Regions from separate parts of the Peribacillus suis genome, predicted to be linked through region 2. Evidence: predicted binding sites of a transcription regulator. Region 2 holds the regulator's gene; the other holds the start of a gene.
The links. The regulator LexA, encoded in region 2, represses DNA repair genes until DNA is damaged. The targets are predictions, from matches to a motif close to CGAACATATGTTCG.
Positions count from the first base shown of each region.

Region 1: AC503W_RS05115 (YhjD family protein) is a predicted target of LexA. The motif match lies at 1,415-1,428, and genes of this name have one in related genera.

Region 1 is NZ_CM182019.1:1,027,882-1,031,310, reverse strand. Features, by position in the region: gene lepB (signal peptidase I) at 1-551, opposite strand, end outside; gene AC503W_RS05120 (TVP38/TMEM64 family protein) at 585-1,199, opposite strand; gene AC503W_RS05115 (YhjD family protein) at 1,486-1,860, shown strand; gene AC503W_RS05110 (methyl-accepting chemotaxis protein) at 1,918-2,751, opposite strand; gene AC503W_RS05105 (competence protein ComK) at 2,934-3,429, opposite strand, start outside.
Region 2 is NZ_CM182019.1:1,611,597-1,615,025, forward strand. Features, by position in the region: gene AC503W_RS07945 (peptide MFS transporter) at 1-23, opposite strand, end outside; gene AC503W_RS07950 (GlsB/YeaQ/YmgE family stress response membrane protein) at 776-1,012, shown strand; gene AC503W_RS07955 (hypothetical protein) at 1,183-1,470, opposite strand; gene lexA (transcriptional repressor LexA) at 1,664-2,287, opposite strand; gene yneA (cell division suppressor protein YneA) at 2,447-2,758, shown strand; gene AC503W_RS07970 (YneB family resolvase-like protein) at 2,771-3,427, shown strand.

The sequences.
Region 1 (3,429 bases), 580 kb from region 2:
AAATCCACATTGAAATCTTGTATTGGCCAATATCTTACATCGACTTTGCCTACTACCTTATCCATTGAAATATAACCTAGGTGCCGGCTATCTTCACTTTCGAGTCGATTATCACCCATAACGAAAAGCTTGCCATCAGGAACTATGGATTTGCCCGTCAATTCTTTCAATGTAAAATCACCCGTAAAATCCTGGCCCGGGTATCCTACCTTTAAATGATCAAGGTAAGGCTCAGTCACTTTCTTACCATTTATGTATAGCCAATCATCCTCATAACGAATATCGTCTCCTTGAACACCTATTACCCGTTTTACATAATTCTCCCCGACATGCGCATGGAAAACTATAATATCAAATCGATTGATATCGCTGATTTGGTATTTCACTTTATTTACAATGAGTTTATCACCTTCACCCAGTGTAGGTTGCATGGACTCCCCTTCTACGGCATAGCTTGAAAAGAAAAAGGTACGGATCAAGATGTAAATGATAAAGGCTAGCACGCCTGATTTTATCCAGTCGGATACAGAATGATTTTTTGATTTTCTCAGATTCCCCAACCCCTACTACTTGTATATTCTAAGTTATTTCCCTTCTTCTTTTTTCATGCTTTTATTTAGCCTTACTTCCAATCTTTTTCCGACAACCCAAAGGATGAAAATGATGATTCCGACAATCACGGTACGTAATGGTTTTTGAATCAATGATACAATATCGTATCCGACGAAACTGATCGTAAAGATCATCACTGCCTTTCCGCCGATTACCGCCAGCGCATATTGTAACGTGCTAACCTTCGAGAGCCCTGCAACGATATTAACGAGGGCAGATGGCGTGAAGGGGAAACAAAGCAAGAGAAACAATGGACTGAAACCATGGCTTTCCACCCAGTTCATCAATCTTTGCACCTGTTTATGTTTCTGAAGAAAACGGAAGAATCTCATCTGTCCATATCGTCTAAAAACAAAAAAGACCAGAAACGCTCCACCTACCGCCCCAATCCAAGAAAATAAAAAACCCCACCATAGGCCAAAAGCTGTAGCATTGGCCACGACAAATACAAATAAAGGTAAAAAAGGCAAAAACGCTTCTAACATCGGCAACAAAATTCCTGGAATCGGGCCGAATGAACGATATTGCTGAATAAGCCCTGATATATGTTCAAGAGTAATCCACTCAAATATAGTATCCAAATTCATGACTATCTCCCTTGGCTTGCTTTCTATTCAAGCAGCATCACATAATAAAACCGTTCTAATTTAGATATAACACTTTCTTCTTAAATTGCAAGAATAATTACCCATCTATCATCATACTTTCCCTAACTCAGGAAATCATAATCTTATTAACGAAAATTTCACGTGATTGACAAAAGCGCTTGCATATCAAATCCACTTAAGTTAGGATATTAAACAGAACGTACGTTCTATAAATTATCCGACATACATAAAATAAGAGAACGTTAATTAGAAAGGGGCGGTCATGATGACCCGTATTCCAGAGGCTGACCGAAATATGATTGAAAAAGCCATCTACCTTCCCATGGTGATTACAATCTTAAACCGGGATCTCAAGGTCATCGAATCAAGTCCGTTTAAATTAAAAAGGCCCTATTCAAAACTTATTGAGCGTGCTCTAAAGTCAGTCCAGGAGGATCTCGTCGAGGTTCGTCGCTATTTGCGCAAGGGGAATATCAAGGTAAGCAAATTAAACGGCGACGAATCATTCACGATGTATTGCTTTTTATATAAAGGGTATGAAGAGCATCATAACTATTTCAATCCCCGCCTTCGTAATAAAACGGAAGAGATTCTGTGTTATTACTTTTTTGAAAGGGTGTATAAACCTGAAAAAATTTAACACCCCTGCTTTTTTCGGTGAACAAATAAAAAGCCAACAAAAGCTGTTGACTTCCTCTTATAACTTATCGGTAAATTGATTGAGCTCATCAGACATCTTTTTGATTTCTTCTACAAAAGTTGAAATTTCCTGAATGGAAGCAGCCTGCTCTTGACCCACGGAAGCTATTCGATTAATCGAGGTCCCCATCAGTTTGGTCACTTCTTGGATTTGCACAAGTTTTTCACGAATCAATTCCGTGGATGCGACAGTTTCTTTAGAAAACTTCCTGATTTCCTTAGCCACCACTTCAAACCCTTTGCCTTTTTCACCAGCTCGTGCGGCCTCTATGGCGGCATTTAATCCCAATAAATTGGTTTGGGTCGCCACCCTTTTAATCATTGACAAGATCTCATCCGTATTTTTAACGTCCTCTTCGGCTTTTTCGGAAGATGTAAGAAGTTGGTTGGAAACATCCGCTAAGGTATAGGATCCCTTTGCAATATCCGTAATCCGCTCATTGGCCTGGCTCAGCGATACAGAAATTTGATCCGCAATCGTTCTTAGTTCACTTTGCCTGCGTAACTGGATAGCTATGCCACCGATGACTTGATTATTTTTATCATGTAGGGGCACGGCCGTTCCAGTAAACTCGAACCCATAAAAATCAGCTGGTACATCAGCCCTTAATGGTTTATCCTCACTCAATGCCACGGCGAGGGGTTCTTCTGGATTTAACGGCTGCCCTTTTTGGATATGCATATTTATACTTTCACCTGGAAAATAAGCAATGAATTTCTCTAAATCACATATGGCAATCGACAAATCAGAAGGCACAGCAGCTTTAATTATAGGTACCATATTTACTAAACTTTCTAGCGATTCGACTTTTCCGTACATTCTGTTATACATTGCTGTAACACTCCATCCTTATTCTAAGGCTAAATATTACCAAAGATTCCCCCTTTAGTAAATATTTTTTCACCCCCTATTCTTTATCATGAATCGAAGGAGGTCCTCCTCCCCTTTGAAAATAACCTAAATAAAGACATTGCCTCCACTAGAGAAACAACGCCTTTTCCTGAACACACTGATTATTTTAGCAATGGATATTTCGATGTCATTTCCGAAGCTTTAAGACCATCCGTTTCGGTAAATAAGTAAAAGGATTTCCTTTTCGTTTCCTCAATCCTTTGAATCAACTTGGATTTCAAAAAGGAGGTCCGGTGCAGCTGATTTTCAAATGAACTGCTTGATACATCTATGTCGAATGTTTTCCTGTTCCTGAATGTGACGGTGGTCTGCTTGGAATTGAGTCGGACAAAGGAGACTACATGTTCATGTGCTAACCAGGTGCATTGGGGGCGCAAGGGAGATGTAGTCGGAAAGAAGAAAATGGAACTGGTTGGATCGATTGCTATCGGTGCCTTATGGGTGATATTTATGAGTTGTTTTGTACCATCTTTCCTTCCTCCATAGCTGGAGCCAAAGTACTCACAGCTTTTCTTGATTATATCCAAAGGCTTGAATGGGGAAATGAACTCATCTTCCAATTCAATGATCCGGGAGTAAATTTTACTTCCATAATTA
Region 2 (3,429 bases):
TTCTGTTTATTTATTGATGACATACATTCTCCTCCTTTTATTATAGTATAATAACTTTTCTTAGAGCAGTTGTAAAGAATATTTAGTGTATTTTAATAATAGTTCATAATAAGTGGTGTTTATATCCCGTTTTTGTGAAATACAGGACTATTGAAATGGCATAAATAGGTAATGAGGTATATATTAGAGCCCTTTAATCACGTTGGATTGAAAACGCACCGTTCATTTGATATATAATCCATTAAGTAAATGATTTGGGGTTTCGAATTGCAAGAACCTTCAATAAGTTATGAAAATCCAATTTTAAATGGTTGTGTAGAAAAAATGATGATGAATAAAGGTTGAAATATTAAAAAAGTATGGTAGGAAATAGTGTAAATAATTGAAAATAGGAATATTGTCATATCGACAAAAGAAGCCAAAATACTTATTCTAGTATAGAAAGCAATTTAATTGTTTTCTTTTTTACCATGTGGTGCCGCCAGATAATTGCAGTTATCTGGCGGCATTTATTATTATAACCAAATAATAATTTTCAACCATTCTTACTGGATGGTTTTCTTTGTGGTAGGGAGAACGGAAGATCAAACACTAAAGGCCACCCTTTTTAGGGCGGCCTTTTATAGTACCTATATAGGTAGAAGTATATAAGCAGCCGATAAGTTTATTGCCTGAGGAGCTTAAGTGATTTTCATTAGTCACAAGTCTGTTCTATTAATAAAAAAATTTCATAAATTTTAGAGAAAGGAGGTGGTTATTTTTGGAGCTAATTTGGATGTTAATTGTTGGTGGAATAATTGGATGGCTGGGAAGCCTGATTTTAGGAAGGGATATGCCGGGTGGAATTATTGGAAATATCATTGCTGGATTTGTTGGAGCATGGCTTGGTACTGCAATATTAGGGCCAATCGGACCTGAAACAGAAGGGTTTTACATTGTGCCTGCGTTACTGGGTGCCATAATTGTAGTGTTCATTGTATCCATTATCATGAGAAATACAAGATGGAGGTAGAAAGCAGAGGGTATACGATTGAATAAATTTTCCAGAATCACGTGTAGATGGTTTAGAGAAAGCTGATCTATATGTGTCCATTATTGCTTGAAAATGCTGTTCAACAATACTGGACAGTTTTTTTGCGTAAAAAAATAGAGGTTTCGATTAAAGGATCGATCAGTGTTTACTCAATCCGAATGATTATCAGAGTTTCTAAAGGATACGAAAGCTGTTTTAAGTGCGGCGTAATTACCGATACTGGCGTATCCGTAAAACCATCCCATAAAAATCCCGGTAGTCAAGTTATGCCGATGGCTTATGAATATAGAAATGATTAAACCAAGACATAACGCAATAGTGGGTACGTAACTTCGGGGGATAGGAAAGAGAAACTTTATAATTTGGGTCAAAATCATGATAGTTGGGATAGCCATTACAGCATCCCAAAAATTCGTATGTATCGTCGGAAAATCCATAGTAACACCACTTTCAAAAAGAAATGTCTATTGAACTTAATTTCACCGGATATAAAAGAATTATACCTTGTTATTTTGACTCGGTTTGTTATTCAATGCTCTCTAGTAAAATATTATAATATTGCTTCTGTCATATACATAGGATGTAATACATAGACTTAAAACAAATAAAAAAAGCGCAATTTGTGCGCTTTTAGTGAATTTGCCTATATAGCCCGATCACTCTTCCAAGAATGGTTACATCTCTTAGAATGATAGGTTCCATATTGGAGTTTTCCGGCTGAAGCCGTATGTAATCCGGTTCCTTAAAGAATCGTTTAACGGTGGCTTCATCATCTTCCGTCATGGCCACGACGATATCTCCGTTATTGGCATTGCTTTGTTGTTTTACAATGACATAATCTCCATCATGAATTCCTGCTTCAATCATACTTTCACCCATAATTTCAAGCATGAACACATGATCATCATGTGGAACCATACTTTCAGGAAGAGGGAAGTATTCCTCTATGTTCTCAATGGCAGTTATCGGCATACCTGCGGTTACTTTTCCGAGAAGTGGTACGTTAACTACGTTTGTTTTTGGAATGTTATTAGATTCTTCTATATTTAAAATCTCAATGGCCCTTGGTTTAGTCGGGTCGCGTCTGATTAAGCCTTTGCTTTCCAAACGAGATAAATGTCCATGTACAGTCGAACTTGATGCAAGTCCCACAGCTTCGCCAATCTCTCTAACGGAAGGTGGATAACCTTTTTGACGAACTTCATCTTTTATGAAATCAAGAATATCCTGCTGCCGTTTTGATAGTTTAGTCATATACGCACCTCTTCTCTATAATTCTTTGCTATATTATAGCATGGCTCTCCATGCTATACAAACATAAGTTCGAATTTGGTTGTTGACTGAAACAAACGTTCGTATTATAATTCAATTATCAACTAAAAACGAACGTACATTCGCTATGGAGGGATATTAATGAAGACATTTTGCAAAAATAATATCTATACGATTCTATTAGCAGGATTTGTATTTATCTTGTCTATTTTATTCTCTTTCACATTAGATAGTAATCAAAATAAGGATTTCCTTTCGATTGAAATTAACGAAGGTGATACTATATGGGAGATTTCAGAAGAATATGGTCAAACCGAATTGACAAAAAAAGAATTCATTGGTTGGATAGAAGAGTATAACGGTGTAAGGGCGGATACGATTAAGGCAGGTCAAATCATTGTCATACCAGTTGAAAGTGAAAAAGTAGTCCAAAGTTTGGCTAGTAAGCAGTAAAGGTAGGTTCATATGAAAGCAGTCATCTATTGTCGGGTAAGTACAGAAAAAGAAACACAGGAAACCTCGCTAGCTAGGCAGGAAGAGGAATTAGTAAAGTTAGCAGAACATAATGACATGGAAGTCGTTTCAATAATAAGAGAGCAGGCAAGTGGTTACGAACTGAACCGTGACGGGATATTTGACATGCTTGATCTTTTTAAGACAAAAGAAGCGGATGTTCTCCTGATTCAAGATGAAACTAGGTTGGGAAGAGGAAATGCTAAAATTGCCTTGTTTCATGTTGTACTTAAAGAAGGAGTGAAGATTTTCACACTTTCTCATGATGGTGAATTAGAGTTATCGGACTCTGATGCCATGGTTATCCAAATTGTTGGTATTGTAGAAGAATATCAACGCAAACTACATAACCTGAAAATTAAACGTGGTATGCTTAGGGCCGTTGAAAATGGCTACCGCCCCCAGAAAAACCTGAAGAACCAAAGAAACTCCACTGGCAGGGATCGTAAAGAAGTACCCATAGAAGAAATTGTGAAACTGCGTTCGAATGGATTAACTTTTGCCGAGATTGCGGCAACACTGAGAGGCTTTGGCTATGACGTGTCAAAAGCAACGGTACACCGCAGATTCTTGGAATACCAGCAAGGTACACCGGAGAATCAATCATAGAA